3 regions of the Isachenkonia alkalipeptolytica genome follow, and region 3 is predicted to be linked to each of the others. Evidence: riboswitches for the same ligand, from Rfam matches in the RefSeq annotation. Region 3 holds a riboswitch; each other region holds the start of a gene.
What was found. Region 3 has a riboswitch for cyclic di-GMP ahead of ISALK_RS13240 (PAS domain-containing protein). Riboswitches for the same ligand answer to the same signal wherever they lie in the genome.
Positions count from the first base shown of each region.

Region 1 (10,911 bases), on a different contig from region 3:
ACCATCCTTTTCAGGAGTTATTTTTGCGTCACTAACATTCACAGTACTATCGTCAACATATTTTTGTATTTCACTAACGTCTAGTGCTTCCAAGTTTGGATTACTCGCAATGTACGCAGATGCTGCACGATAAATAACTGCTGCAGTAGCATCATCTGCAGACTCGCCCGCATCACTAATAAACTGACTTAACCTCGGAAGCGCAATCAAAGCCAAAATCGCTAAAATAGCAATTACCACAATAAGCTCAATCAACGTAAAACCTTTTCTGTTATTAATCTTCTTTGTTAAATATTGCATCATTTTAATTTCCTCCCTTTTCTTTTTTGTTTTCTACCTACATTTACTATAATTCCTACCAAACTATTTCCTTTCACCCCTAAGCATCACTCCTTTCAATGAATTCCGTCTTTCCTTATAATGTATTATTGCATGTCCCTTATTAGATAGTCTGGAACATATCAAACATTGGTAGTGCCATTGATACTACAATAAACCCAATAACAATAGCCATTACTACAATCATTAATGGTTCTAATAATCTAATCATTCTATCAATTGCATCCTCTAACTCTCTTTCATAAAAGTCTGCGCTTTTATCTAGCATTCCATCCAAGTTACCGGATTCTTCTCCGATTTCGATCATCGATACTATCATTGGACCAAAGGTGGGATTTCGTTTTAGACTTTTGCCTAAGGTTTCACCTTTTTCCACTTCACTGGTAACCGTTTCTATTTTCTCTTCAATCACGGCATTCCCTACAACTTTTCCGGTCATCTCTAAACTGTCCATCAAAGGAATACCACTGGATAGTAATGAACCTAAAGTTCTTGTAAACCTGGCAGTAACGATTTTATCCATGGAGCTTTTGACAATCGGTATTTTAAACTTCAGTGCATCGAATCGGTATCTTCCGGTTTCCGTATTGACAAATCGGTTAAATAAAAAGCCAAGCCCTACTGCTCCTAAGATGAATAAATACCAGAAATCTCTAAGGGCATTACTAATACCAATAAGAATTCGAGTTGGTAGCGGCAGATCCATTCCTGCCCCTTCAAACATCCCTATGAAGGTCGGCATAACCACAACTAATAAGAATACTACAACAGTGATTGCAACTACACTCAAGACGATCGGATAAATCATTGCTCCCGTGATTCTCGATTCAATTTTCGCTTCCTTCTCATAATGAACCGCCAAACGCTCCATTACATTATCAAGGTTTCCGGTCATCTCCCCGGATTCTGTCATATTTACCATCAATTCCGGAAAAACCTTCGGATGCTCTTTCATCACTCCGGAAATCTGTGAACCCTTTTGCACCTCAGCGTATACATCTCCTAAAGCTTCTTTTAAGCTTTTGTTTTCCGTCTGTCGATAGAGTATATCTAAGGCACTGGATAAAGGTACACCGGCCTTTAGTAATGTTCCCATTTGCTTACAAAGTATTGATAAGTCCTTGGTTTTTACGCCTTTCCCAAAGCTTAAGCTTTCCCCTGCAGATTTTTTCTCCACCGTCTCCGTAACGTCTATCACAAAGTAGCCTTTTTCTTTAATTCGATCCTGCACTTCCGATAAGCTGTTACCCGTGATGGTTTCCTCCACTTCCTGACCACTGGGGGTTACGGCTGTGTATTTGTATACCGCCAAAAAACCACCTCCTTTAATTAGGACTCATTATAGGTTTTTTCTTCATTATTCTGTCATTAGTTTACATATTTATTTATACCCGCTTATACGGGAACATAACGCTTAATGGTGTCGGGATCCACACAATATTTATACAAATTTTCCTTGGTAATCAGTCCCCGGTTATACAGGTTGATTAAGGATTTGTCCATGGTCTCCATGCCCAGTTTTGCTCCGGTTTGGATACTGGTTTGAATCTGGTGGGACTTTCCTTCCCGGATCAGGTTACGGATTGCCGGGGTGGCCACCATAATTTCTAAGGCCGCTCTTCTTGCCTGTCCGTCGGCGGTTTGCAGGAGCTGTTGGGAGATGATCCCTTCAATAACTCCCGAGAGCTGAACCCGCACCTGTTGTTGCTGATGGGGTGGGAATACGTCGATGACTCGGTCGATGGTTTTTGCGGCCCCGATGGTATGGAGGGTGGCGAGAACCAAGTGGCCGGTTTCCGCTGCGGTGAGGGCCGTTGCAATGGTTTCTAAGTCCCGCATCTCACCGACGAGAATTACATCCGGATCCTGTCTTAGGGAGGCCCGAAGACTGTTGGCGAAGTTTTCCGTATCCCCGCCGATTTCCCGCTGATTGATAATGCTTCGGTTATGGCGGTGAAGATACTCGATGGGGTCCTCTAGGGTTACGATATGTTCTTTTCTGGTTTTATTAATATGGTTGATCATCGCCGCTAAGGTGGTACTCTTCCCGCTACCGGTAGGGCCGGTGACCAGAATGATGCCCCTTCGTTTATTGGCCAGGGTTCGTAAAACCTCGGGCAGATATAAGTCCTCAATATCGGGGATCTCCATGGGGATGGCTCTTAGAGCCATGGCGTAACTGCCCCGCTGTCGGTAGGCGTTGATCCGAAAACGGCTGAGTCCCGGATAGGTATAGGAAAGGTCCACTTCTCCCTTTTCCTCTAAGGTGTTTTTATGCCGCTCCTTTAGGATTTGATAGACCAGTTCTTTCGTATCTTCGGGTCCGAGAACCGGAAACTCACTTTCCAAAAGTTCTCCGTTTACCCGTATCATCGGCCTGAGTCCTACGGTAATATGTAGGTCCGATGCTCCTTTAAACATAACCGTCTTTAGCATTTCGTTAATATCCAGCACCTGTTCATTCCCCCTTTTGATAACTTTTTTTACCCTTCCAAACTATAGGTGATTCGAAGCATCTCTTCGATGGGTATGATTCCTTTTAGGACCAGTTCCTTACTGGCATCCCTCAGGGTGTTCATCCCGTCCCGGATGGCGATATCCTTAATGGAGTCGATATCCTTACCTTCATTGATCATATTTCGAATGGTTCGATCCACCACCATGACTTCATGGACGGCGGTTCTTCCTTTGGTGCCGGAGCCGCCGCATTTGGTGCAGCCCTTTCCTTTATAGATGGTGGTGCCTTCGGGTATGCCGCCCAGGCGGGCATTTCGCTCGTCCACCTCATAAGGCTCTTTGCAGTTGTTACAAACCTTTTTTACCAACCGCTGGGCCATGATGCCCACTACCGATGATGCGATTAAGTACGGGTCCACCCCCATGTTGACCAATCGGCTGATGGTACTGGCGGTATCGTTGGTATGGACGGTACTAAGCACCAAGTGACCGGTGATCGCCGCCCGTATCGCGATGGTTACGGTGTCACTGTCCCGAATCTCACCTACCATGATGATGTCCGGGTCCTGTCGTAGGATGGATCGTAGGCCTGTGGCGAAGGTAAGGTCCGCCTTCGGGTTTACCTGTACCTGGTTTACGCCGTCTAAGGAGTATTCCACCGGGTCTTCTACGGTTACGATGTTTCGGTCTTCCCGGTTCATCTCGGCAAGGACCGTATACAGGGTGGTGGATTTACCACTTCCCGTAGGGCCGGTGACGAGAATAATTCCGTTGGGGTTTCGGGTAATTCTATCAAAAAGCTCTAGGTTTCGCTCGGTAAAGCCCAGTTCCTCCTTGGTTAACATAAAACTGCTTCGATCCAGAATTCGAATTACCACCTTTTCCCCGAAAACCGTGGGAAGGACGGATATTCGCATGTCAATTTCCCTGCCGTCGATGTTTTTTTCCACCCGGCCGTCCTGGGGTTTACGCCGCTCGGAGATGTCCATTTTTCCCATGATCTTGATTCGGGTAACAATCGCCGAGTGGGCGGCCTTGGCCGGGCGCATGACTTCGTGTAAATCGCCGTCGATTCGAAAGCGAACCAATAGTTTCTTCTCGAAGGGTTCGATATGTATATCACTGGCCTGTTGTTTTACTGCCTGGCTCATGATAGAGTTGATCAGCCGTACAACCGGGGCATTGTTGATATCATTTAGGGTGGCTTCATCCAGACCTTCCAGCTCTTTTACGTCGTACTCGCTGGTAAAGTCCTCAATGGCCTTTTGAGCGTCCTGTTTTTCAAAGAAATAATCAATGGCGTCTTCAATTTCTTTGGTTGTTGCGATGACCGGCTCCACTTCCCGACCGGTTGCCAGTTTTACATCATCCATGGCGTAAACGTTTAGAGGATCGTTCATGGCCAGGGTTACGGTTTTTTCTGTTGCCTTTACGGGAATTATAGTATGACGCCGGGCTAAGGCTTCGGTGATCAGATTCGGTACCTCGGATTCGATGGTACCCCGGTCGATTTCCTTTTTTGGAATCCCCAGTTGAAACTCCAGGACTTCGATGATTTCCTCTTCCGTTACAAACTTTTCCTGTACCAGCACTTCTCCCAGTTTCTTTTTATTCTGCTTTTGTATTTTTAAGGCCTGTTCCAAGTTTTCGTTGGTTATGGCCCCTACGTCGACCAACAGGGTGCCCAGTTTTCGTTTTGCAGCCATAAGTCCACCTCTTTGTCCGAATTTTCTGTATCGTTTTCGTGATAATAAAAAAACCAACACTAAGGTTGGCCGGTTGCACTAGCTGCTCCGAATACCCCAAGTGCCCAGTTGTAAGGATATCCTTCTTAGCATCCAATCTATCTGTCCCTTATCTTTCGAAGGAAAACCATCGATTGCTTTATGTGATTTAGATATAGTTCTATTATACTACCTTTGAAAAAATTAACAATCTTTTTTTTGAGAAAATAACATATTTTTCAAAATTATTTAGATTTTTGTCTCCACGTCTTCGTTTCCCCCATTGTTTTCTCTAAAGAAACGATGATTTTGTAATGATCTTTGATTTATGTTATAGTTACCCCGTAGATTTCCCTTTAAACTCCCTTAGAGGATATATTTTGTAATTTATTTTTTCACAAATTACGTCTTTGCTTTCCTGATTTTAGACAAAAAATAAACCCCGGACACGGTAACATCTTAGGGTATTTTTACCTTTTGTTTACCTTGTTTTGCTTTTACTTTTCGATTAGGTTTCCTTTCGCTTCACCAAAATCACTTCATTGCCCGCCCGGTTGTAACAGACGTAGTCCGCCCCTTCCATCATGATTTTTAGGCCCCGTCCCGATTCTAAAAACAGCTCTTCGGGAGGGATGTTGTTGCTTTTTTCCTCCGCCCGCTGAAGTTTTTTGTTGCCGGGAAAGCCCTTGCCGTAGTGTTTGATCCGTACGGAAACCCGTCGGTCACTGAGTTTGGAAAGATTAATGGAAATGCTTCGTTTCCCCTTATTCTCATAGCCGTGAAGCACCGCATTGTTTAAGGCTTCACTGATGGCCATTTCGTATAGGTAATCATCCATCCCCATGCCCTCTTTTAAGATTTTCGAGATCATATCCCGGGTATATTTAATGGTTTCTACGTCTTTTATGCAGATTTTCAACATGGACTTCATCATGATCCTTCGCTCCTTATGGGTCAATTCCTATGATCAACTTATTTACTTTGTTTGTACCCGATTTTTCAGCGGTGTACCACATATTAAGAAAAATTTTCAAAATAACCGGAGAAATTTCAACCATAGGGCATAAAAAAGGGCATAAAAAAACCTTTATGTTTAGAAGAACATAAAGGCATATCCTACCGAAGATAGGATCATGGCCAAGGCAATGGCAAGAACAATGACTCGGCTCAAATTTTTATATTTCCGTGGTTGCAAAGTATTCACTCCTTTTTACAAAAGGTTTTCCTATAATTTTTATTATACCCATTGTAACATATATCCCGGGAAAAAGAAAAGGCGGGAAGAGTCGAAATTTTCTGTAGTATCTTCAGGCTGAATCCGTTATAATGAAGGTATTAGATCTTCGCCGAGAATATCCGGTGTTATCGTAAAAAGACGAATAGGGAGGTTTTTCTATGTTCTTACATTTGTTTCGTATCCTTTCTGTACTACTGATCCTCTCCTGGATTCCCCTGCTGCTCCTTCCAAAATCCGTGATTACCCGAAAACTCCTTTTCCATAAGAATTACTGGGTTTTGCTGGGAAGCCTGTACTTTTTAACCCTGTTTTTCTTCGGCTGGGAAATCAACTGGCTGTCTTTGATCATTCCTTCCATCGACGGGGTTCGGGAGGTCTTTACCCATGAAAATCTGCCGCTGTTCGCCTGGTTACATATGGTCATAGGGAATCTCTTTTTCGGCCGCTGGATTGCCACCGACGGCTTTAAAAAGGGGTATTTTCTCTTTCCCTTTATGCTGATCACCGTGATTCTCGGCCCTGCGGGACTGACCCTGTATATGCTTTTCGATAAGAAAAAACTGGCGGAGCGGGAGCGGCGCCGGGCTCGTAAGGAAGCGGCGGCCAGTTATTAGAAAGGCTTTTCCCTCTTGACTGTCGTCAAATGATTGTCGTCAAGCGACTCCCCCCTAATTCACCACCGCTAACCCCTACCGAGGACCCTGCTTACTTGTTAGCGAATCTTTATTAGCGGCGGATCAGCCCCCATCGGCCATCGACCTGGACCGGGGCCCTGCCGCTACTAAAAAAGTTGCCCCGCTGAAATTGAAAGGGATATAACAGGTGGCCGGCTTCGTTGATGTAGCTCCACTTGTCCCCTTGTTTTACGGCGGCGTAGCCTTCGGAAAAGTCCAGGGCGCCGTCAAATATGGGATCGACCACCAGGCTTCCTTCGGAATCAATGTAGCCCCAGTTTTCATCGATGCGGACCCGAGCGAAGCCTTCCCTAAAGGGCAGGGCCTGATCAAAGCTTTTGGATATTACGGTTTCTCCTTCATCATTGATGTACCCCCAGGCGTCCCCGGTCATGACCGGCAGGAGGCCTTCTTGTTTGTCCAGGGCAAAATCATACTCCAGGGGAATGACGGTCTCCCCTTCTTCGTTAATATAGCCCCATTTTCCGTCGCGCTTTACCCGGGCCAGGCCTTCGGAGAAGCCCTCTGCCGCATCAAAGGACAGACCGATTACCACTTCCCCTTCCCGATTGATGTATCCGTAGCCCCTAGGGCCCTTCACCGCCGCCAAACCCTCGGAAAAATTCCCGAGACTGACCGGATCTTTTTCGATCCGGTCTTCGGCCAAAAGCCTTGTCAACAGACCCCCTTCTAAAGTTAGATAGGTCCAGTCTCCATCGGTCTCAACCTTCGCCCGTCGATTATGAAAATTCATGGCGTAGGGGAAATTCCTGGGAATTACCCAGTCCTCCTCCCAGTTTACATAGCCGAAGCGGTCCTCTTTTTGTACCGGGGCGATCCCTGCGGTAAAGTCGCCTCCCTGCTGATATTCGGGGAAAATCACGTACCCGCCGCCGGCGGATAAGTAGCCTATGCCCTCCTCGGTATGTACTCTGGCCAGGCCGTTTTCGTAGGGGGCGATGTAGTCGTACTCCGGCGGTAGAAAAAATTCCTCCCCTTCATTTTCATTGGTTTCCGCAGCCACATGGTTTAGGGTCATGGTAAAGAGCAGTAGCCACGCGGCGGCCACGGCTATAAACCTCAGTCCCCGGCTGTTTTTTTCTTTACTGTATATTGCTTTACTGTTTATTGCTTTACTATTTTTTTGGACGTTGCCGTATCTTGTAACTTCCCAGCTTCTTGCAGGCTCCCTACTTACTGGGGATTCACTGTTGCTTGCACTGCTTTTTGCACTGCTTCTTGCACTGTTCCTTGTGGGGCGATCTATTCCTCCAGGGGTGTTTTTCCCGTTGTTTTCCAAAGGATCCTCTTCCTTTCTGATTTCCTTATTTATGCTTTTGCTTTTTTTCCTCTTTTTTATCCTTTTTTTACGCTCTTTTTTTATGTTCTCTATTTCTGCTCTTTTTTATGCTCTTTTTTCTTAAGCTCATCCTACCTTATCCATTGTATAATCTTTGGCGCTTGGGAACAATGTTTTTGTAAAAAAATCAACGGAGTCGGACAAAAAGAAAAATCTGAAGATCCAAGGATCTCCAGATTTTTTATCTTCATTCTTATAGAACTTTTATGTCGTCTTACAAGTCTTTTATATGACCTTGGGGACTAGATTAATCCTCTTAGTCGTAGGGCTTGCTCAATTCTTCGGATACTGATCATGAAGGCCGCATTTCGAATGTTGGTCTTCTTTTCTTCTTTCAGATCCCAGATTTCAGCAAAGGCATTTTCCATTAATTCCGCTTGCTTTTCTTGAACCTTCTCGAAAGTCCAGATATCACGGGTTAAGTTTTGGATCCACTCGAAGTAGGATACTGTAACTCCACCGGCGTTTGCCAGGATATCCGCTACTACAACAACGCCTCTTTCGTCCAGGATTTCATCGGCTTCGATGGTGGTCGGGCCGTTGGCTCCCTCGGAGATGATTTTCGCTTTGATGTCGTGGGCGTTCTCTGCGGTGATTTGGTTTTCTAAGGCACAGGGCATTAAAATGTCTACATCCAAGGTAAGTAATTCGTCTCGGTGTAATTCCTTGTCGGCGCCTGCGTATCCGGTAAGGTTGTTGTCGTTGTTTTTCAAGTGCTCCATAAGAGACTTAATGTGGAATCCGCCTTCATCTACTAAGGTACAGGTAGAATCGGATACGGCCACAACTTTCGCTCCCATTTGGCTGATGTATAGCGCTGCATAGGAACCTACGTTACCGAAACCTTGAACCGCAACTTTTGCCCCTTCTAAAGGAAGGTGCATTTTCTTCGCTGCCGCTCTTGCCATGATGGCAACTCCGTAACCGGTGGCTTCCGTTCTTCCTAGGGATCCGTAAAATTCTACAGGCTTTCCGGTAAATACTCCCGGTGCAAATTCTCCCGTTGCTCTTTCATATTCATCGGTCATCCATGCCATAACTTTTCCGGAAGTTCCAACATCCGGTGCAGGAATATCCACTTTTTCACCGATTACCGGTGCAATGGCTCTTGCATAACCTCGAGATAATCTTTCGTACTCTCCTTCAGATAGAGTTCTGTGGTCTACGATTACGCCACCTTTTCCTCCGCCGTAAGGAACGCCTACAACTCCACACTTAAAGGTCATCCAAGTGGATAGGGCTTTTACTTCGTCCATGTTTACATCCGGGTGAAATCTTAGTCCACCTTTATAAGGTCCTACTGCATTGTTGTGTTGTGATCGGTATCCGATAAATGTCTTAACGCTTCCGTCGTCCATTTTTACCGGAATCGCTACTTCTACTACTCTTTGCGGGTTTTTCAGGATTTCGTACACCGCTTCTTCCGTACCTAGTTTGTCACATGCTGATTTAACTTGTCGCTGGGCCATTAAAAAAGGATTGTTACCGTTCGCCATTAAAATACCCTCCTATAAAATTATTTTTTGGGTAAAAACTATTGGGTAAATGTAGAAAATTTCAACTCTCAAATGCATTATAACACTAGGAATTTAAAATGGCAACCTAATCTTCGGGGTTAATTAAATTTTTAACAAAAACATTAATTTTTACGATATTGAAGGAAGTCATGTACTCGATTTCCTCCCGGACCTGTTCCTGAACCCGTTCCGAAATGGCTCTTATGGGGTTTCCGAAAACGATGCTGATGGTAAAATCGATCACCAGACCATTGGGGGTGTTTTCCACCTCAATATTCCATACGTTTTTCACCCCGATGATTTTAAAGGAGGCAAAAAGGACCAGATCCCGAATTACCCGGTTGGAGATGCGGTAATCCCCCAGATAACTGAAGGTGGGCCGGACCACGGATTTTTCGCTGACCTTTTCTCCCTTGCCGAAGCGCCTTAGGACCCGCAGGGGGTTTAGGAAGTATCCGGAAAAATCCTCCTTGATCTGAAAGGTGGGCACGGGAATGATGTGCATTCCTTCCTGGGAGCGATGGGACTTGGCGCGCTGAATGTCCTCAGGGGAGGAAATTTCTTCAATAAAGACCTTCTGGTCGATCCCTCCCAGGTCCAGGTTCTCGGCAATCAGCTCCACCATCCGATCCGAGGTGCCGATGATCAGTAAGCTTTTCGGGGTTTTGATCCGTAAAATCTCCCGGATCTCCTTTCGGTGCTTCGGATCCAAAAACAGCGCCCGCTTTACCGCCGCCATTCTCGAGTCCTCCCGCTTCGCTGACCGTCCGCCGATCACCTTGTTTTCCCGGATCATCAGCCCGTCATCGATCACATACTCGATGCCCTTTTCCTGGGCAAGGTTCATCGCCTGATAACTCTTCCCCGTACCGCTGGATCCCACTAATGCATATACTTTCATGGTTTCACCCTGCTTTCTGTTATAATCGTTATTCCTATTATAACATAGAGGGGACAGGGAAATGACAGCGGGACGGAGTTTTTGTCATCCCGCTTATTAATCCCTTCTTGGGATGGGATTAGGATTGTAGGAGGGCATAGGGCGGGAGGGAGATGACAGCGGGACGGAGTTTTTGTCATCCCGCTTGTTAATCCCTTCTTGGGATGGGATTAGGATTGTAGAGTGCATAGGGCGGGAGGGAGATGACACCGGGACGGAGTTTTTGTCATCCCGCTTATTAATCCCTTCTTGGGATGGGATTAGGACTGTAGAGGTGCCTAGACGGCGAAGGGCAGAGGGCGGTGAAGGGATGTCGTTGTACGCAGGTTCCCTTAACGCTTACAGCGAAAATTGGGCCAGATAAAAGAGTGTCTAGGGCAGGGTGACAAACGACGGAGAGATGACAATTTCTCCGTCCCCCTGTCATCTTTGTATATAATGATTATCATTATATATATCCCGCTTCCCGGAATTTTTCTCTTTTTACGGTTGCCTTTGGCTTTTTTTACTTGTTATAATCAATCTGTAATCAACTTAACACATTAATAAGGAGGAAATTAAAATGGCTTATAGAATTGATGATTCATGTATCAACTGTGGCGCTTGTGAACCGGAATGTCCAGTAGGTGTAATCTCTGAGGGAGACGACATCTATGTAGTAGA
Region 1 covers NZ_SUMG01000002.1:347,502-358,412, forward strand. The annotation lists gene ISALK_RS15305 (prepilin-type N-terminal cleavage/methylation domain-containing protein) at 1-303, opposite strand, end outside; gene ISALK_RS03380 (type II secretion system F family protein) at 443-1,651, opposite strand; gene ISALK_RS03385 (type IV pilus twitching motility protein PilT) at 1,735-2,793, opposite strand; gene ISALK_RS03390 (GspE/PulE family protein) at 2,823-4,502, opposite strand; cyclic di-GMP riboswitch class II at 4,561-4,645, opposite strand; gene ISALK_RS03395 (ATP-binding protein) at 5,029-5,454, opposite strand; gene ISALK_RS03400 (abscisic acid-deficient protein Aba4 family protein) at 5,916-6,371, shown strand; gene ISALK_RS03405 (WG repeat-containing protein) at 6,484-7,731, opposite strand; gene ISALK_RS03410 (Glu/Leu/Phe/Val family dehydrogenase) at 8,034-9,287, opposite strand; gene ISALK_RS03415 (Asp23/Gls24 family envelope stress response protein) at 9,394-10,209, opposite strand; gene fdxA (4Fe-4S ferredoxin) at 10,811-10,911, shown strand, end outside.
Region 1: it holds a riboswitch for cyclic di-GMP, as region 3 does, so the genes downstream of both, ISALK_RS03390 (GspE/PulE family protein) here and ISALK_RS13240 (PAS domain-containing protein) in region 3, are expected to answer to the same signal.

Region 2 (10,911 bases), on a different contig from region 3:
ATCCGTCAGCATAATTTCCGGGGTCCGGGTTTTAAATCCCCCTTCTCCGCCGCCTCCCAACAGATGTACATGGGAGTCGATAAATCCCGGCACAACCTTCTTTTCGGTAGCATCAATCACTTTGACCTCCAGGCCCTCGGGGGTCGGAATGCTCTTTCCAATCATGGCGATTTTTGTGCCCGCAAGTAAAATATCCTGCTTTCCTAAGTAATCCGGTCCGTAAACTTCTCCGTTTTTTATCAGGGTTAGCATTTTCTCACTCCATTTCCTAAATAGTTTTAACGTTGCTATACTAAAGTGTCAGAGGCGCCATCAGGCGGCAGAAAAGATGACCGGGCTGACAGCGGGACGGCAGATGACAGGAGATGACAGCGGGACGGAGTTTTTGTCATCTTTTTATTTTTAGATGACAAAAACTCCGTCCCGCTGTCATCCCATCCTTTAGCGGTACAAAATATCATTCAATTCCTTGGCCAGGGCGGCGCCGACTTTGGCGTTATTATACAGCAGGGCCCCGTTGCTTTTAATCCAGGCGTCCCCTACATTGCTTTTGATCCGGTTATGAAGATAAGCGGTCCAGGCCTTTCCCTGAATGTTCTCCTTTTTACCTTCCATGAAGCCTTCCTCCACGCTGCGGTCGATCAGGTCCTGGTCCAGAGCGTCCTCTATCGGAATCGGATTCGCCGCCACGACACCCCCCTTTAAGCCCAGGGCCCATTTAAATTTAATGGCCAGGGCCAGCTCCTTCTCGTCTTCCACGAAAGTGTTTACGCCGTAGCCGCTTTTTGCGGTGTAAAAAGCGGGAAACTCCGAAGTTCCGTAGCCGATTACCGGCACCCCTTTGCTCTCCAGGACCTCTAAGGTTCGACCGATGTCCTGGGTAGGTTTTACCCCGGCGCAGACCACGGCCACGTTGGTCCGGCTCAGCTCCTCTAAGTCAGCGGAAACATCGAAGGTGGTTTCCGCGCCGCAGTGCACCCCGCCGATGGCGCCGGTGACGAAGACTTTGATCTTTGCCAGGTCCGCCAGCACCATGGTGGCGGCCACAGTGGTGGCGCCGTGCTCTTCCCGAGCAAGGATCATCGGGATGTCCCGGCGGCTGGCTTTTTTAATCTCCCGGGACTCTCCCAAAAACTCCAGCTCTTCTTTGGTGAGGCCGATTTTAATTCGCCCCTTGATAATCGCTATGGTTGCAGGTACCGCCCCCTGGGATTCGATAATCCCTCCTACTTTTTTTACAATCTCTATATTCTCCGGGTACGGGAGATTATGGGAAAGGATGGTGGATTCCAAGGCCACCACAGGCTTCCCGTCCAATAAAGCATTTTTTACATCCTTTGCGTATTCCAAATATCGATCAATTCTCATCAAATCACCCTTTCAACCCATGGTATTTTCTCTATACTTACCCCGACTAACCCATTAAAATCATAAAAGCAAAGGGAACCACCAACTTAATCGACATGATCCGACCCAGATGAAGCATCGACACGATAAAGGGGTTTTTATCATATTTGATCGCCAGGGTACTCATCACCGTAAAGCCTGCCGGCGCCGCGGCTAAAAAGCAGGTGGGAAAGTCCCAGTCCGTAATCTTTTCAAGAAGCTTCGCCACCAAAATAGAGGTTCCGAATACCACCACCGTAGACAGTACCACCGGCAGTATCAGCTCTCCCGAGGTCAGCATATCCATGGTTTCACTGGAAAAATTGTCGGATATGGTAATGGCAATCCCGATCAGCAAAAATTCGAAGGTAAAGGAGGATGGGGCCTTGATTCTGACTCCGTAAATGGAAGCCACCGCTATAAAAACCATGGCTCCCACCATTCCCCCCGCCGGCACTCCGAAGTTGTAAAACACGTAACCCCCCAGAGCCGCAAGGCCAATAGACACTCCCCGGATTTTAAAACTGTAAACAAACTTTTCTTTACTGGAAAATAAGGCTTTGAGTTTTTGACGGAACCGTTTAATGTCCCGAATATAGGGTTCCATAAAGGTAGGGGTTTTCCTCCGAACACCACTGTCGCTGCTCTGTGGTACCGCTACGCTTTTGGACTGATCCGCAGAAGTCTTCCCGCCTTCTTTTACAACGGTATCCACCAGGGTTTTTCTTCCCCTTACCATGAAGCGCTTAAAAATAACGGGAAACAAAAACATCGTAGCCATCATCCGAACCGTATGCATAATCACCACAACCGTAATATCCGCCGACGTTTCCATGGATAAAATAGTCATCTCCGGAAGCCCGCCCATACTGGATGAGAGGATCGACGTAAAAAGGTCCAACTCCGTAACCCGGTGCAGACCGTAACCAAACCCGAAAACGATGAGCATGGTCCAGATAATAATTACAATCGCCGGTTTCAGTAAAGATTTTAAATCCTTCACCGTCTCCTTGGTGATTTTCGATCCGATAAAGATCCCCAAAATAATTTGCACAATGGGGGAGATAAAACCGGGGGCATAGGGAATATCCACCTCTAAAATTCTAAGGGTTCCGATAAACACCATGGTCCCTAAAATCCCCGGTACAGGGAGTTTTAAAAAAGAAAACACCAACCATCCCGCCACACCGATGGAAAAAAGAAGCAGGGTATCGGCGATAATTTGTATCCATCCTTCGATCATTCTTTGGTCTCCTTTTCTTATGTTTGAACCTCTCCTTTGAACCTCTCGCGTCTGAGATCCCAAAGTTCTTCATGATATATTAAACTGAGATTTGCCAATTCAAATTGTTTTTTGTAGTTTTGCCGTGTTCTTCGCTTTCCTAAATAGTATAACATATCCCTTCCGGTTTTTTCTCTTTTCACCCATCAAAAAAACCCAAAAAGGTTTTTCCTCCTTGGGTCTTCTGCTTATGTTGAAACCTCAATCGTATATCCCGCTACACCGCTTTTTTTCGTTCGCTTTTTCTCCGGTACATGTTTCGGTCTGCCTTTTCCATCGCTTCCTCAATGCTTCCTACAGGATCCATTACGGTATGGGAGCCCAAGGAAATCCCGCAGTTTACACCCTTTTTTCCCAGGGAGGCGGCTTCCTTTTCAATGCGCGCCATTACGATTTCCACTTCCTTTTCCTGGGTTTTCGGCAACAGCATCACAAACTCATCCCCGCCTATTCGGCATACCAAATCTCCCTTGCGGCAATTGTTTTTTAGCACCCTGCCCACGACTCCTAAAATCCAGTCTCCCCGTAGATGGCCATAGTTATCATTGATTTTTTTCAGATCATCGATATCCCCCACAATAATACTTAAGGGATAGTTTTCCTTTTCCAGATACTTAGGCACCTGTTCTTCGAAATATCCTCTATTATAAAGCCCCGTTAATACGTCTTTAAACCGAAGGCTCCTTAGGCGATTTTCCGTTCGTTTTCGCTCGGTGATATCCTGGCAGCTGATCACGGCTCCGGTGCTTTCTCCCTTTCCATCGTAGAGATGCTTTACTTGGGCGGAAAGATATACGTAGTAACCATCCTTATGTAAAAAACGCCCTTCAATTTTTCGGTGATCTTCCCTGCCCTGCTGAAACCTTTTTAATACCGTATCTTTATCCTCCGGATGTATATAGTCTAAAATGGCTTTTCCCTTAATTTCCTGATCTCTGTAGCCCAAAAACCGGGTGATGGAGGGGGTGATATATTGAACCTTCCCCTTTTCATCCAGTATCAAAATCAAGTCCATTACATTTTCCGCAATGGTTTTCATCCAGCGAATCTCCTGATTCTCCTGTCCCCTTCGCAGATGATTTCGTTCAAACCTGTAGGCCAAAATAACGATAAACACCCCTGTCATAACAACGATCATAAACCACTGTAAATCCCGATTCCCTAAAGATACACTTACGATTTCCCCCATTGGTCTCCTCCTAACATAAACTTATTTTTATGTCGAAATTCAAACCATCCCCCGGTTGTTTTGCTTTTTATTCCCTTAATAAAGTTTTATCAGTTGTTTATTACCGACTGTCAAACGCCTAGTGCAACTGTATACTGCAAACTGTATGCTGCCAGCCCTCTAATGCCAGCCCTCTAATGCCAGCCGCCTAATGCCAGCCGTCATCCGTCTATCATACTAGCCAAGAGGGCTCCCTTCTCAAACGTTAAAGCGTTTAGGCGGGAGTCTTCATTCCTGCCTTTACTCCTAGCGCCGTCCTCCTTTATAGAGTATAGGTCTAAAGTCACATTTTCTCTATTATATCATAGGAAACTCCTAACAAGTAGTGCTTCATCCTATTTTTTTGATTATTTTTCCCATTTCCCGGATCCCTTTCCCTAGGACGGGTTCTAGGCAACGTATTGAGCGCCCTCTCCTTCAGAAAAAAATCTTATTTCGAAGACAGTATAAAAAAGAAAAGAGGACACGCTATTGATGCTCGTGTCCTCCTGTTTTCGGTTTTCATTGTATTTCGTTTTGCCTATATATTGGTTTTCATTGCATTTCGTTTTTCATTGCATTTCAGTTTTTTATAGCATTTCAGTTTTTTATAGCATTTGGTTTTTTTATAGCATTTGGGTTTTCATCGGGACATAGTTTCTTCGTCCCTTAACTCCGTTTTTAGGGATTCCCAACTTAAAGATGACAAAAAATCCGTCCCGCTGTCATACAAGATGACAAAAAATCCGTCCCGCTGTCATACAAGATGACAAAAAGTCCGTCCCGCTGTCATCTTCCCGCTGTCATCCGGTGTCCGCTTACTCTGTGGCGCTGTTGGCGGTTGGGGCTTCCCCTCGGTTTAAGACGGCGTTTAAAGCGACGCCTAGGATGGCGGCCAGGCTCAGACCGGTGATTTGCACCCCTTCGGTTACTGGGATGCCGATTACGATTCCCGTGTAGGTTTCAAGGTAGCTGGTTCCAAGGCCTAATAGTAGGATGCTGGCAATGACCACAAGGTTTTTCTTTTGAAAGGCCACGTCTTTATTTTTCTTTAAGGTTTTTACTCCGACCAAGGCGATCATGCTGAAGAGCATCAGACTGATGCCTCCCATTACCGCTACAGGGATGGAGGTCAGTACGCCGCCGACTTTGGCTACAAATCCTAGAATGATGGCGAAGACTGCGGCGATTCGAAGCACCGCCGGGTCGTAGTTTTTGGTGATGGCCAATACGCCGGTGTTCTCACCATAGGTGGTGTTCGCCGGTCCGCCGATCATGCTTGCGAACAAGGTGGCGATGCCGTCTCCCAGTAAGGTCCGGTTCAGTCCCGGATCTTTGATGAAGTTCTTACCCACCACTTCTCCGTTGGTGGTGATGTCTCCGATGTGCTCCATAAATACCGCCAGTACCACCGGTGCGATAATCAGTATGGCGCCGATGTCAAACTTCGGTGCTCTGAAGTTGGGCATTTGTAAAAGACTTGCTTCCGTGATTACGGCGGTATCCACGGCGCCCCAGGCTAAGGCTACAATGTATCCTGTAGCTACGGCGATTAAAATCGATAATTGCTTGGAGAATCCTTTTCCGAACTTCGTTACCACCAAGGCGGTTCCTAAGGTCAGGGCCGCCAGGCTGAGGCCTGCGGAGGCCATATCGATGGCCACGGGAATTAAGCTCAGGCCGATGACAATGATCATCGGTCCCACCACCTGGGCCGGTAGGTATTTTCGAATTCTTCCGATGCCGATTTTTTTAATCAGCAGGGACAGGATCACGTAAATGCCTCCCGCCACCATCAGCCCTCCCTGGGCATAGGCTAAATCTCCATAGGTGCTTGCCACATAAAGGATCACGGGGATGAAGGCGAAAGAAGACCCTAAAAAAACCGGTACCTTTCCCTTTGTTACCAAATGAAATAACAAAGTTCCTGATCCAGCTGCGATAAGTGCTACTGACGGGTCAAATCCGGTAATCATGGGAACTAAAATCGTTGCTCCGAACATTGCAATTAAATGCTGCAGTCCTAAAATCACCCGTTTCATATTCTGTTGTATGGTGCTTTGCTCTTTTGATACTTCCATCTTTTTTGCTAACGTACTTTCTGACATAAAAAAACCTCCTTTGTATGTTGTATACAAGGAGAAGTCCTGTTGCTCTTCTCCTTTTCCGGCCTCTCGGGACCGATTTAAAAGGTGAACAAGATATTCACTTTTTTACTTCTATTTATACTAACACAGAAAAAGACCCTGCACAACAAAAATTTTTCCGTCAGGATCTGCCGGAGAAAATTCGGCGCAAAGGCCCTGCGCCAAAAGCTCCCGCAGAAAAACACCCGCGGAAAAGCTCTCGCAGAAAAGCTCCCGCCAAAACCACCCGCGGAAAACCACCACACCAAAGCCTGCGCTGCCTTCCTCCTGGAGACGCTCCCATGCAAAAAGCCCCCGGGGGTTTTCCGGAGGCCTCTGCTATGTCTTATTGCAATAAGGAGGCTTGGATCCAAAAGCCCTTTGCTAAGGGATGGATCCTCGCCCCAAAACACTATGTCGATTTTAGGGTGTTCATCAGGTGTTCAGTTTTCTGCAGGTGTTCAGTCTTCTGCAGGTGTTCAGTTTTCTACAGGTGTTCAGTCTTCTACAAGTGTTCAGTTTTCTGCAGGTGTTCAGTTTTCTACAGGTGTTCAGTTTTCTACAGGTGTTCAGTTTTCTACAAGTGTTCAGTTTTCTGCAGGTGTTCAGTTTTCTACAGGTGTTCAGTTTTCTATGAGTAAACAGGCTCGGTTGCCTTGGATTATCTTCATTATTATTACCGTTGGATTATAATCGTTGTACTAAAACAATTAGACTATAACCGTTGGCGTAAAGCCGTTGTACTAATACCATTGTACTAAAACAATTGGAGTACAACCGATGCACCAATACAATTGCAGGCTTACAATCTATGGGTTACAGAAAAACCATCGGAACCTTTGATCATATCCACGGCTTGTCCCTGCTGTACATGGGAAGCGTCGTGGGTGGTGTCGATGATTACCCAGCGACCTTCATCGGCCAAATACACTTCGTTCCAGGCATGGTATACTTCTCCATTGCCCACGGCATCAGAGTATCCCTTGACCATTCGGATGGGAATCCCCCGACTTCGAAGCATGGCTGCAAATAAGGATGCATAGTCGTAGCAAATTCCTTTTTGGTTCCGGAAGGTCTCATTGATATCCGGCAAGTAAAAAGTGTTTAACTGATCCACTTTATCATGGTCGTAGGTTACGTTTTGCACCATATAATCATACACCGCCCGTACTTTCTCCCGATCGGAAGACTTGCCTGCGGTTAAACGGGCCGCTTCCTGAATTGCGGGATCCGAGGTGCTCCAGTTGATCTCCTGAATGGAGTTGAGGTATACGGCGTGCTTTTGTTGACTTTTCAGAGTTACTTCCTTACGGTGCAGTTCCCGGTAGCTGTTGCCCTCCGTATTTTCCATGATCCGCACCAGATAGGTTCCGTCTCCCCGTTCCAGGGGATACGTAGCGACGGCATCGGCGTTTTTTGTTCCGTCATGCAGATTGTAGGCCGACCGTTCTCCGCCTTTTTCAACCAGTACCCGCAGGCGCTTTTCAGAAGCCCCGGGATAAACCACGGTTACAGCCCCTTCATCATTATGATGGATCCCTACCCGGTCCACACTGTAGGAGGGGACGTTGGGAGATCTGGGCGGTGTTACGGCTACGGTTTCAATTTCCTCCGCCGCTTCGTCATTGCTCTCACTTTTGTTTTCTTCCTTGGTTTCAGACCCACTCAAATTTTTCGATTCGGAAGAACTTGAGGCACTGTCCTCCGAAGAATCCTCGCCGGAGCCGTCAGCGGAAGTATCAGTTCCTTCAGCAACTTCACCTTCAGCGCTACCTGGGTCTTCCTTCCTTTCCTCTTGTTCTTTATCTGATTCACCATCTGATTTATTCTCTAATTGAGCCGCTTCATCTTCCCGACTTTCCTTTTCAGCCTTTGAATCGTTGATAATATGCCAATTCCCCTGGTCATCCTTCAACAGGGTTCTGTTATCAAAATGAGGAAGGCTTCGGATTTCATTGGCCCCTCGCTGGATTACTCCCTCCGGAGAATTTTCTTCTATTAATTCCTCTTCGCTGTTTGCAAACAGGAAAGAGGTGGTGGTCAGCAGTGCCCCTATGGTCATTATAATCAGTAATTTTTTCAAAACCTACTCCTCCTTTGGTAGCTGGCTGCCTTCTCAGACCCTATAGCTTTGCGTCCCAATATTCCTATTGGTTTGCCTTTATCAGCGAAAAGTATTCGGGGTTTATCCCAACAAAAAAACCGGTCGTTCGGTAGCTGGCTGCCTCCTTAGGCCCTATAGCTTTGCGTCCCAAGATTTCCCTTGGTTTGCTTTTATCGTGAACAGTTGCTCTTTTCACATATTAAATCAGCAAATAATTATTCTTCTTTATATTATGTAAATCGATTATATCATATTATCAGAAAAATGAAAGGGGGTTTTATGAATTCCTTTATCCCTTCAACTCTTCAAACCCTTGATAACCCAAATTTGTAGGTTTAATTGCCCAGTCGGTTGTATCCAAAACTCTGGGTATTCTTCCTGGAAAAGGGAACCTAATGATTTTCGATCCATGGGTTCCGGCGCCTTAAAAATCGGATTTCCCAATATCTGTTTTGATTCATTGTCAGAATTGAAGTATAATGTGTTTCAGCACACGAAGTATAGTATGTTTCAGCACACAAGGAAGAATATTGAAAAAAACCGACTTTCATAATTCTTATAACATCGGCAATCCTATGAGCTTGGTAGGATTCCCCTTAAACAGCTCCGGTTTGAATCGAAAGGATGGTTTGCAATGGATTTATCTATCTATGAAAAAAAATGGACCCGACGGATGCTCAACTATCTTTGGGTGGCGGTTACCATGGCGATTTTCTCTCCTGTTGTCAATATTTTCTTTACGGAATTTCAGCGTTCCTATTACCTGGTTTATCGAGTAGCCCTTCCCGCAGCGGTGACCCTTTCCATGATGCTCTTCGCCGAATTTCTGGTGGCAAAGCTTCCGAAATATAAGGACTATATTTTGATTTTACATACCCTGCTGATCTCCATAAGCTTAATGCTGATTCACGATACCATTCCCATGGTCCTTTTAAGCCTTTTTCTAATGCCCATATTCATGGCCGCCATCACCTTTCACCGGCAAAAAATTACCTTTGCCCTGATCATCAGTTTATGCGCCTTCATCGCATTTTTGCTATGGTATCCTCCCTATGGGGACTTTACCCAAATTATGATCATCAACTTTCTCTTTCTCATCTGCTCCGTGTATTATTTAAGCATTCAGATCACCGCCAAGGGAAAGGAAATTATTCAAAAGCTGGAGGCCTCCCTGGAAAATGAAAAGGATTTATTCATGAAAAATGTGGTCATGGAGAAAATGTCGAAGATTGATCTCCCCACGGATCTTTACAATCATAAGACCTTCCATGAATACCTGCATCCCCTGTTGGAACAGCTGGAAAACCAGGAATTCCCTCTGTACCTGGCCCTTTTGGACCTGGACGATTTTAAATCCGTAAACGACACCTACGGCCATTCCACCGGGGACCGGGTGATCCAACAGACAGCAACCCTCATTAAAGAACACCTGGGCAGCGATGATTTCGGTGCCCGCTACGGCGGGGAAGAGTTCGGAATCATCTTCACCGACAAGGAGCCGGCGGAAGTCTACCAACTGTTGGAGAGCCTGCGGACTTCCATGGCCGATCACGGTTTTCCCGATATGGAGCATACATCCGTAACCCTCAGTGTGGGCCTTGCCGAGGCGGTCCCCGGCGAGGATAAAGACACCCTGTTTCAGCGGGCGGACCGGTACCTCTACGAGGCTAAACAGCAGGGGAAAAACCGGATTTCCACAGGGACTTCCACCGGGACTGCCGCCGGGACTTCCACCGAAACTTCAACCGATACTTCCGATGAAACTGCCGCCGAAACTTCCGACACTACACCTTGTTCCGTAACATCAGCTCCTTAGGATGGGGGTTTAAGTACCGCTGTTTTTTCAAATAGGTCTTATCGTATTTGTTGATAAAATGATTCAATAGCGTCATGGGCACAATCAGGGGTACCTGTTTCTCATGATACCGGTCCACCAAACCTAATACCTCTTGCTTTTCCCAGGCACTGATATCCTCTTTAAAGTATCCCAGAATATGATGCAGTACATTGGTGTTTTTCTTCACCGTAGCATGAAAGGTCAGAGCTTCCAGGAATAGCTCCTCGAATTTTGAAAACAGCTCTTCCCTGGGAAGATCTCCCGCCTGGGCCGTAAGTTTTCCCAGACTTCGGTAATGCTCCACACTGTGGGCCATCAACAACAGTTTTTCCCGGGTATGAAACTCCACTAAATCTCCTAGAGAGGGCTCCCCGGCTAAAAATTCCTTCCAACGATGATGGGCGAAAACCCGAACAATAAAGTTCTCCCGAAGATGGGGGTCGTTCAGTCTCCCTTCTTCCTCCACGGGAATGTTGGGGAAATGCTTCACAAAAGCTCCGGCAAAAAGACCGGACCCCTTTTTTTCCCCAACGCCCTTATCATTGTAGACTTTTACCCGGTATAACCCGGAACTGGGAGAATCCTTTTTAAAGATAAAACCGTGAAGATTTTCCTCTTCCAGTTTTTCCAGTTTATTCTTCGTATATTCCAGCATACGCTCGGTATGGTCCATATGAGTTTTGTTGGTCACCAATCGGGGGTTTTCTACATCCCCAACCAGTCGCATGGCCTCCCGGGGCGTGGGCAGTCCGCACTCCACCTCGGGGCACACGGGAACATAATCAAAATACTCCCCTAACACGTCCCGTACAAATCGATCCAGCTTATGCTGTCCGTCGTATCGTACCTCCTGGCCAAGCAAACAGGTGCTTACTCCTACCTTAATTTGTGTCATCAGCATTTTCCTCCATTTTTTCAGTATCGTAAATCGCTTTTTCAAAACCTTCGATAAGATCCCGACCGTCTTTA
Region 2 covers NZ_SUMG01000007.1:109,421-120,331, forward strand. The annotation lists gene iadA (beta-aspartyl-peptidase) at 1-252, opposite strand, end outside; gene ISALK_RS07595 (pseudouridine-5'-phosphate glycosidase) at 442-1,368, opposite strand; gene ISALK_RS07600 (AbrB family transcriptional regulator) at 1,415-2,629, opposite strand; gene ISALK_RS07605 (sensor domain-containing diguanylate cyclase) at 2,886-3,857, opposite strand; gene ISALK_RS07610 (uracil-xanthine permease family protein) at 4,694-5,983, opposite strand; gene ISALK_RS07615 (hypothetical protein) at 6,068-6,694, shown strand; gene ISALK_RS07620 (transglutaminase-like domain-containing protein) at 6,804-8,084, opposite strand; cyclic di-GMP riboswitch class I at 8,098-8,171, opposite strand; cyclic di-GMP riboswitch class I at 8,211-8,284, opposite strand; gene ISALK_RS07625 (GGDEF domain-containing protein) at 8,740-9,921, shown strand; gene ISALK_RS07630 (YbgA family protein) at 9,890-10,837, opposite strand; gene mtnK (S-methyl-5-thioribose kinase) at 10,824-10,911, opposite strand, start outside.
Region 2: it holds a riboswitch for cyclic di-GMP, as region 3 does, so the genes downstream of both, ISALK_RS07620 (transglutaminase-like domain-containing protein) here and ISALK_RS13240 (PAS domain-containing protein) in region 3, are expected to answer to the same signal.

Region 3 (10,911 bases):
TTCCTGTACTTCAAGGGATTGATAGAGCTGTCGGTGAAGAGTTCGGGATTATTCATATCGATGCCCATCTGGATCTTTGCGACAAAATGGATGGCGACTCTTTATCTCATGGTTCTACTCAGCGAAGAGCCTTAGAATTAGACCATATATCGGGAATGGAGAACCTGATGTTTCTCGGGATTCGTTCCATTGAAGATCAGGAATACGATTTCTTAAAAGATCAAAACCCCTCGATCATTACCGCATACCGTATGAATCAAATGGGAATAAAGAAAGTGCTGGAGCAGGTCCATGAGCAAATGAAAAATTACAAACAGATTTATGTAACCATCGATATTGACGCCCTGGATCCTGGATTTGCTGCAGGTACAGGAACCCCACAATTTGGAGGACTGAACAGTCGACAAATGCTGGATCTTTTGATGGGAATATTCGAACTTCCCATTTTGGGTTTTGATGTTGTGGAAATTGCTCCGGAACTCGATCCTGCAAAGACCGCCTCCTTTGCCGGAAGAAAAATCATCACCGAGTGTTTCGGACATCATTGGAGAAAAACAAGAGGCGATAAAGTCCTAGCAAAAGATAGGCTTCATGACAGGAAATAAGAAGAGTATCCGTTGATAACTTCTAAGAAGATGACAACTACTCCGTCCCGCTGTCATCTTTCTCTTTATAGGATAAAAACTGAAGCAAACGCTTATTAAATTCTTCCCTATCGGTTTCCATGGGAGTATGTCCGCTCCCTTCGATAACGCTTAACTCCGAATTTTGTAAAAGTTTTTTTAAGCGTATCCCTTCTTCTAAGGGAACCCAACTGTCTTCTTCTCCCCAAATTAGAAATGTAGGAATGGAAATATGGGAAATATCTTCTTCTTGAAAACTAGTCGTGGAAGTTACTAAATCTCCCCAGGCTCTACCGGTGCCGGAGAGCCGTAATGGTTGAAGATATCCCTCTAAAATTTCTTGGTTGATTTCTTCACCATAGGCCGAGGACAACACCCCTTCTAAACGACTTTCGGTGAAAAAAATGTGCTCTCCTAAAACACTAATGGTTCTTTTAAACGGTGGATAAGAAAGTAGACCCTGAACTTTTCCTGGTTCGTTAATAACTGCTCCCGCTACATAGGTTAAGGTTTGAATCTTTTCTGGATTATCCAAAGCCATGGCTGTGATAACCCCGCCACCCATGGAATGGCCAACCAGATGATAGCCCTCTGAAAAAAACTCGTATTCGGTCTCTAGGACATCCAGTAGTCCAAACACCCATTGACTACGATTTTCCTGAGAGTGGCTTAGTCCCGTATCACGAGTGCTATAACCAAAGGTGGGAAGATCCAAGGCTATCACAGGGAAACCCTCTTTGATAAAGGGCTCAACATTATACCGCCAGGAAAAGGTAGAGCCTCCTAGACCATGAATGTAAACAATGGGATTATGTTCTATAATTCCCGGAAGCCAGGTCCGGTAATGAAGATCAATTCCTTCCACCTTCGACCATCTACTGTTTTGAAAAGGGGTGGAAGGATTCTCTTCCCATGCTTCACTTAAGGGAATTAGAAAGGGGATAGTCTGTAAAATCAATAGTAATGTGAGAACCGTTAACAGCATTTTCTTTTTTAGAGCCATGAATATTCCTCCAAGTATTTTTATTAAACTATCTTTTACCCTAAAATATAAGAATTACTCCGCAACAACGTCGAAAAGCAGTTACTAAAATGATATAATTTAATCAGGATTGATTATGTACTTAGTTATGTTTTTTTAGATTAATCATAAGGAGTGTATTCATGAAAGAACATTACTTAAAAGAGGAATTATATCATTTGCTTAACCATGACCGGAGAATTTTTGATTTTATTCAATCGGGCTCCTTAGATGGGGTATGGTATTGGGATCTGGAGAATCCGGAAAATGAATGGATGAGTCCGAAGTTTTGGGAAGTGCTGGGATATGATCCGAAGGTAAAGAAACCGCTGGCCAATGAATGGCAGGCTATCATTTTTCAAGAAGACTTACCCCGGGTTTTGGAGAACTTAGATAAACATTACAAAAAACCTACCCACACCTTTGATCAGATTGTTAGATACCGACACAAAAACGGTTCTACGGTATGGGTAAGGTGTCGAGGTATGGCTATTCGGGATGAAGAGGGGAAACCTATTCGATTACTAGGTGCCCATGTGGATGTGACAGATTTAAAACATGCGGAAAGAGAAATCACCAGACTATCTAGAGAATATGAAAAAGTATTTAACGGAACCCAGGATGCCATGTTCTTAATGGAGGTATTATCGGAGACGGAATTTCGATACATTCGAAACAACGCATCCCATCAAAAGAAAACGAAGATATCTTTAGAAATGATTCAAAACCAGTCACCTCGGTCGTTACTCGGGGAGGAAATGGGGGACTTGGTTGCAGGCAACTATCAACGGTGTGTAAAAAATCGAAAACCCATTACTTACGAAGAGGAGCTAAGCTTACCCGGTGGCGATCGGGTCTGGTTAACCACGTTGACACCAATTATAGAGGAGAGTGAAGTACGCTATATTGTGGGGTCGGCGGCGGATATTACAGAGCGAAAGCAATTAGAAAGGGAACTGGAAATGAGTGCGAATTATGATGATTTAACCAAAATCCCCAACCGAAGATTATTTTTTGATCGTTTGAAAATAATGATTTTTGAACATGAAAGGGATTTAGGAAAATTTGCTTTGATTTATATTGATTTAGACGGTTTTAAAGAAATTAATGATCGCTATGGTCATGAAACGGGAGACGGAGTGTTGGTAACCGTAGCTGAACGTTTAAAAAAAACTCTTCGGAAGTCCGATACCGTAGCTAGAATGGGTGGAGATGAGTTTACCGTACTGCTTCGGGACATAGGGTCTCAAGAAAGTATAGAAAGGGTGGTAAAAAAGATCCGAGTAGAACTTCAGCAAGAGATGAATATTAATGGAGTAATATGTACTGTGGGGGCATCCATGGGGATTGCTGTTTATCCAGATCAAGGAAAAGATAGTGAAACACTACTTCAGGAAGCTGACACTGCAATGTATGTCATCAAAAACGACGGCAAAGGAGGGTATAAATTTTCTCCTCGATGAAATAATTAATGGCAGTATAGGGTAATCGGCATACTGATAATACCTAAAAGAAAAAAACCTCAATCCAAGAGATAATTCTTTGGATCGAGGTTTTGTACTATATTTATTTAGAACATGTTACTTATCTAAATCACCGGACTCATAGTTTTCAAGACTCTTAATAACCACAGCACTGAGTCCAAGAAGACCGATTAAGTTTGGAATAACCATTAAACCGTTGAATAGGTCCGCCAGTTCCCATACATCCTCTACTTCTATTAAAGTACCCCCAACAATACAAAGCAAGACAATTACCTGATAAGCCCGAATTCCCTTCTGGCCGAAAAGATATTTAATGTTTCCTTCTCCGAAATAGTACCAAGCGATAATGGTGGATAGGGCAAAGAAAAATAGAGAGACAGCGATAAAATACTCTCCAAAACCGACTAAACCAACGGCAAAACTTTGCTGGGTTAACTGTATACCCACAAGACCGGTTTCGTAGGTTCCGGTAATAATAATAATTAAAGCGGTAAAAGTACAAACTACCAAGGTGTCGATGATTACGCCCATGATGGCTACAAAGCCCTGTTGGGAAGGATGCTTTACCTTTGCAACAGCATGGGAATGGGGGGTGGAACCCATTCCGGCTTCGTTGGAAAACAGTCCTCTGGCGATCCCGTAACGCATCGCCTCTTTAACAGTAACACCAATAACACCCCCGGTGGCGGCCATGGGGTTAAAAGCACTATGAATAATCATTCTAAACGCAGGGATCACTTCGCTTAAATTCATAATAATAATTGCAAGGCATCCCATAATATAGATTCCTGCCATAATCGGTACGATGGTAACGGTAAAGGAGGCGATTCGGGAGATTCCTCCCATAATAATGGCAGCTACAACAATAGCCGTAATAATTCCTAGAACGATGTGGGGAATACCAAAAGCCGCATGCATAGAATCGGAAACGGAGTTGGACTGCACCATATTTCCGATAAAACCCAGGGCGATAATAATGGAAATCGCAAAGAAACCGGCTAAAGCAGGGCTTCCTAGACCATGCTTTATATAATAGGCCGGTCCCCCCACTTTCTGTCCATCAACCCGGGTGTTGTAGGTTTGTCCTAAAATCGCTTCCGCAAAAATTGTTCCGGCTCCGAAAAATCCACTGAGCCACATCCAAAATACGGCCCCCGGACCACCGGCGGCAATAGCGGTTCCCACTCCGGCAAGATTTCCGGTGCCGACCTGGGCGGCAATGGCCGTGGCCAAAGCTTGAAAAGAGGACATCCCGTCTTCGTCGGCTTTCACACTTTTTTTAAACACGTCGCCAAAGGTCTTCTTAAAAACCAACCTTATCTTTCGAACCTGCACAAAACGTAATTTGATGGTGAACCATACACCGGTACCAAGCAAAAGAACCAGCATCGGCGGACCCCACAGTAAACTGTTGAGATAACGAATCACTTCAAAAAAACCTTCCATTAGTAAAACCTCCTTATGAATTAGATTGATGAATGTAAATAAAAATAGGTATAAATACTTGCTATCAAAGCATATAATATCGTTAACTAATTAACAATATATAAAAATCCAATCGGCAAATTTATGATAAGAAAGATGAATAATCGGCAAATTTGTGGTATTTACTGAGAACAATGGATATTTTGAAATTTTAGATTTTATAATACTTTCAATATATTTATAAAGATAAAATCAGTTATTTGAGTAATGAAAAATAAATTTGAGTTTTGCAGAATTTTGTAAAACATGTTATCATATTACTCAAGGTTAATTTAAGAATCTATTCAATTAAATAAAGTTTATTGGCAAAATCACTGAAAAGTGATGACGCAAAGCTACGAGTCTACGTTCTATTGGATATGACAGTCGGGTTGCTGTATTAAGGGTGGTATAGGCAACCGGAGGGTTGTTTATTTTTTTTTGGAAAATTTATATATAGGGTGGGATATCTATGGCGATAAAAGGACTTGGCATTCTGGAAGGATGGATAAAAAACAGCCGCGTTGAAGAATTGAAGAAAGAACATTTTGCATGGATACAAAGCTTACCTTATCCGATGGCCGTATGTGATAAGGCTGGGAAAATCCTTAGTATGAACAATGCTTTTATGAAGCTGACCGGACATAGGAGAGATGAACTGGAGCTTCAGAGGATATATTGGTTTTTGCCGAAGGATCAGGGGAAGGGAATCCAAGAAGAATTGGAAGGATCAGCCAAAGGAAAAAGTATTATCCGGGAAAGCTACATAGGGGTAGCCGGTGAAGAAATGCTTATGGAAGTTACCGTGATCCCCTTCGAAGAATATGATGAACTGGAAGGACAGTTTTGGATTTTTACCGATCAAAGCGAAAAGAAGAAGATGGAAGCGGAACTTAAGAGACTTAAGCGGAAGCCGTATAACCCGGAACCATTCTCGAAAATCGGAACCTGGACCTATGATTTTGAAAAAGAAGAGTTTTATGCTTCTTCGGATACATATCAAATCTTTAAAAGAGCTCCGGAAGAATTCGACGGAAGCCTTCGAAACGTTCTGGAGTTTCTCCATCGAGAGGACCGAATAAGTTTTGAGCAAGCCATGGAAAAAGCTTATAAAGGAACGCCCTTAGATCTTATTTTTCGCATCATAACCAATAAAGGGGAACAAAAGGACATTCATGCCCGGGCGGAAATGTTTTATTGAAAGGATCGAAGTCCCGATAAAATGATTGGTACGGTCCAGGACCTTACGGATCACCGTTATATGGAAAGAAGCCTGGACACGTTGCAGAAGAATCTTCCAAAGGAAGAACAGTTTAATGAGAAGAACTGTTACCGAGTGGATTTGACCCGGGACACCGTGGAATTCGGAAAGGATCTACCGGAAATATATAACCTGGATCCCCATGCCAGTGAACATAAAAGAGAAGAGGTAATGAAAAGAATCCATCCCGAGGATCGAAGAAAGATTCAAGAAATTATCGAGAACTTAAAAGACGGTGAAAAGTATGAAATTCAGTACCGAATTATTGGGACAAAACAAGATGAATACCATTTGGTGCGTAGCAAAGGAATCGGAGAATTTCAAGAGGGAAAACTGACTGCATTGGTAGGAACCATTGAAGATCTTACAGATACCCATCTGCTGGAAAAAGATATTCAAAAGACCTATCGGGACCTTCAAGAAGTGCAACGGGCTTTTCGGATGGGCGTATGGTCTATGGATTTAATAACTTATCAATTATCCTGGTCCGAGGTTACCTTTGAAATTTACGGATTGGATCCCGAGGCGGGGGAACCGGAGTTTGAAGAATTTCTAAAAATGATTCATCCCGAAGACCGACCGCTTGTTCAACAAGCCATTGATCACCCTCCAAAGGAGCAGCCCTTTAATGTGGAGTTTCGCATTCTTCCATCGACGGGGGAGGTAAGGCATATCAAGCATCTTGTGGAAATCCTGTATCAGGATGAAACACCGGTCATGATCCGGGGAAATATTGAGGATATAACCGGTCAAAGAGAGATTGAGATAAAGGCGAAAAAAACTCAACAGGAGTTTGAAAATTTGCAGAACCGTTATCAAATGTTATTGGATAATTCAGAGGAAATCCTAGAAATAATCGATGATAACGGTATTGTAAAATATATTAACTCCGGGGTTGTAAGAATGATGGGATTCGAGGATCAGGAAATTATCGGAAAATATATTTGGAGTTTTGTGGATGGGGCGGAAAAAGAAAAACTGAAAAACTTAGTGCAGATGAGCCGGAACAATCCGAAAAAAATTTTAAGGGGAACCGTTAAGAGTATTACAAAGGATCAGCGGGAAATATACCTTGAGGTTACCATGAATAATCATTTGAATGATCCGAAAATCCAGGGGATTATTCTAAACTGGCAGGATACCACTGCAAAGGTGCATTTACAAAACAAAGTCCATCGTATTGCCAACTTCGATGATGTAACCGGCATTCCGAACCGAACCTATTTTACCCAGGAAATCGGAGAGGAAGTCCTACGTGCAAGGAAGAAGGAAGAAGAATTTGTCCTGTTCATGATCGATGTAGATGAGTTCAAACAGATCAATAATGCCCTGGGAACCGATGTGGGGGATCAGTTGATTAAAAGAATCGGAGAGCTACTGCAACGACACTTTTCTAAAGAACGGGGGTTTTTGGCAAGGTATTACGGAGATCAGTTTGCATTAATTGTGAGGAAAGTTCAGGGAGTTAAAGAGGGTCAGAGAGTTGCGGAGGAAATTTTAGAACTTTTCAGCAAACAAATTTACGCGGACCAGTATGAGTTGAATGTAAGTGTAAGCATAGGGTTCAGTACCTACCCCGAAGACGGCCGGCGGGACGGGGAATTGATTAAATGCGCAAACACGGCGCTAAGCCGGGCGAAAGAAGAAGGAAAAAATCGATATCGAGCCTACTCTTCAAAGCTGGATATGATAAGTTTTAAAAAGTTTACCCTGAGAAATGATTTAGCCCGGGCTATCAAAGAGGAGCAGTTGAGAACTCATTTTCAACCGATTATCAATCTTCATAACGGAAAAATCCTGGCCTTGGAGGCTCTTGTTCGCTGGGAGCATCCCGAGTGGGGACTGGTGCCTCCTAATGAATTTATTCCGATTGCGGAAAGCACGGGACTTATTGTGCCTATGGGAAAATGGGTTCTTGAACAGGTATGCGCCCATTATCGGAAGTAGCTCAATAAGGGTTATCCGAGCATAAAGGTTTCCATTAACTGTTCAGGAATTGAGTTTTTTCAACGGAATTTTGTTCGGGATGTGGTAAGTACGTTACAAAAGCATAAGCTAGAACCGGACTTTTTAATTATAGAAATAACAGAATCCGTATTGATTGAGCAGCGGCAGCAGACGGAAAAAGACATTGAAGCCTTACAATCCATGGGAATTCAGATTGCCATTGATGACTTTGGAAGCGGATACTCGTCTTTGACGTATCTGAATAAAATGAATGTGGATATACTTAAAATTGATCAGGAATTTCTTAAAACAGTTCCGGATAAAGATACCAGCAACAAAATTCTTGAAGCGATAGTCAATTTGGCTAAGGAGCTGAAAATGAAAATTGTGGCGGAAGGGATCGAAAATTGGGAGCAGTTAATTTTCCTTCGAAGGCTGAACTGCATATCCGGCCAGGGATATTTATACAGTAAACCCCTTCCTGTGGAAAAAGTAGAACCTATTCTTGCCAGAGGTTGGCTTCGACCGCTAAAAGCTAATAATGCCCGGGTACAGGTGAAAAATGATCGAAGAAAATATTTTCGGGTGGAGTTTCACCAAGACCTTATGGCAAATATGACCATACTGGAAATCAACGGAAGGAAAGTTACGGTGGGGAATACCAAATCCCTAATTAAAAATATGGGCCCCGGAGGGTTATGTTTTGTCGCGAGTATCAACCTCCCTCTTAAGAAAGATCTGATTTTACAGTTCAATTCGGAGCTTTTAGGATCCCCCGTTAGAGTTTATGGAACACCGGTATGGAAAGAAGAATTGGAACATGACTTAGTAAAATATGGTTTAAAATTTACCTTTGATGAAAATGTACGGATGGAGTTGACGGGACTATTGAATAAGGTCCAAATTCGAATGCGAAAGGATTACGGGTTCAATGAAGGGCGGTTCACTTCAAAGTCGATGAAAGCCTTTTTCCATCAGCAATTTACTGATCAATCAGCGGATGAAAACTAACTGAATATATTAAACAAAAAGCCCCGGATAGTATACTTATAGTATATTATCCGGGGCTTTATACGCCTTTATCGAACTTGTTGCAGGTTTTCAATTTTTCCGTTTTTCAAGTATTCAATTTCCCTGGCAATGGCGTCAATTTGCTCGGGATTTTCCACGAGATCAACCTGATTAATATTGACGGTTAATATTGGAGATTCTTTGTATTCCTTCAGCCATTTTTCGTATCGATTATGAAGGTTGAGCCAATACTCCCGGGGAACTTTTTTTTCCATATCCCGCCCTCGTTGATGAATCCGTTCAATGATAGTATCCACACTTCCGTCAAGGTAAACCATTAGGTCCGGCCGAACGAGATAAGGATTCATCATGGCGTAGAATAATTCAGAGTAGGTTTCAAAATCCCGTTGGCTCATCTTGCCGTTATCATAAAGGGATTTTGCAAAGATTTCTGCATCCTCATAAATACTTCTATCCTGAATATGATCTTCATTGGCCTCTCCTATAGCTTTTTGGTCCTGAAAGCGCTGACTGAGAAAGTACAACTGTAGATGGAATCCCCAGCGGGCCTGATCTTGGTAAAAATCCTCTAAGTAGGGGTTGTCATCGACTTTTTCAAAACTGGTATTGAAATTCAACTTTTCTCCGATAAGTTTGGTGAAAGTGGATTTTCCTGCCCCTACATTTCCCGCTACGGTGATAAAATATCCGTCGGAAGATTTGCGGTTTTTCGGTTTATAGTTGCTTGGTATAATCAGTTTAGTTAACACTGTTTATTCCTCCTTTGGCTCATGGTCTCTAATACTTTTTCTATAATAAAATCAACATCTGCCGGTTGATTAATGAAATCCCGGTCCCGAATGTTTATGGGAATAATGTCAGGGGGTATATGGTTAAACAAAGTCTTGGAGGCGCCATGGAAAAAGTAGCGGTCATAAGCTTCACTTAGTTTTTCCATATAATCCCGACTCATGTTACGCTCGAAGGGACGGTCTCGAAGAGCGATTCGTTTCATCAACAGATCCACGTCGCCATGTAAATAAATGATCACTTCCGGTTGAGGAAGATCCTTAGTTAATATTTCAAAAACTTGTTTATACTTCTCAAAATGGTGAGGTTGAAGGGTAAGTCCTGCAAAAATAAGGTTTTTAACAATACTGTAATCCGCAACGACAGAATCACCCTGTTCCAGTTTTTTCTTCTGGGCATCTTCTAATTGCTTGATACGATTACACAGGAAAAACATTTCCGTTTGAAATGCATATTCTTCAACGTTTTCATAGAACTTCTCTAAGTAAGGATTTTCTTCTATGATTTCCTTGAGACAACTGGCTTGGAGTTTTTCGGTCAATAATTTAGTGAGGGTGGTTTTCCCCACGCCGATGGGTCCCTCTACGGCAATAAAAAGAGGGTCCTTTTGGTGGTGAAGCCACGATTTTGGCTGGGCAAATTTGGAATCAGATGTATTGGATTTCGATTTATTTTGTTGCTTAACGGGATTTACAGGTGCAGACATTATAATTACCTCCGTGCTGTATTTTGTGGTTTGTTAACATGATACCACTTTATATAGTGCAAAACAACAAAGAGTCATAAATAAAGTGGTGATAATTCATGCATGAAAAACACACAAAACTTGATTTTTTTCTTAGAGAATAAAATGAATTGTATAAAGAATTAGAGAAATTAAAGGAATTTTAGGGGGGCGTGGCGAACTAAATATAGGAATGTTATTGTATGAAGTGTTGAAGTAAAAAAGGTGCCTAACAGCAAAAGCAAAGCAATATAATTAAAAAGGAGAGGAAATCCATGAAATTTGTTACCGTGAAACACCAAGGAAAAGAATTGCCGGGAGTTTTAAAGCCCAAGGAGTCTGCTGTGTACTTTTTAAGAGATGTTTTAGGTGAAGATGCACCGAATTCCTTATTGTCCTTTATCCAGGGAAACGAAGTGCCCACGGGAAAAGAGTCAGAGATTGGAGCTGACGAAAAAAGTGGGTTCAACGGAGACGTAATCGAAAAGATACGGGGTTATATCAGCGACACGAAAAATACTCCGGTTTTACTGGATCAATGCGAAATGTTAGCACCAATTCCCCGC
Region 3 covers NZ_SUMG01000025.1:1,043-11,953, reverse strand. The annotation lists gene speB (agmatinase) at 1-605, shown strand, start outside; gene ISALK_RS13255 (alpha/beta fold hydrolase) at 643-1,626, opposite strand; gene ISALK_RS13250 (sensor domain-containing diguanylate cyclase) at 1,788-3,107, shown strand; gene ISALK_RS13245 (alanine/glycine:cation symporter family protein) at 3,225-4,574, opposite strand; cyclic di-GMP riboswitch class I at 4,908-4,992, shown strand; gene ISALK_RS13240 (PAS domain-containing protein) at 5,065-5,793, shown strand; partial or broken gene ISALK_RS13235 (bifunctional diguanylate cyclase/phosphodiesterase) at 5,815-8,265, shown strand; gene ISALK_RS15560 (PilZ domain-containing protein) at 8,284-8,811, shown strand; gene ISALK_RS13225 (deoxynucleoside kinase) at 8,880-9,581, opposite strand; gene ISALK_RS13220 (deoxynucleoside kinase) at 9,575-10,327, opposite strand; gene ISALK_RS13215 (fumarylacetoacetate hydrolase family protein) at 10,621-10,911, shown strand, end outside.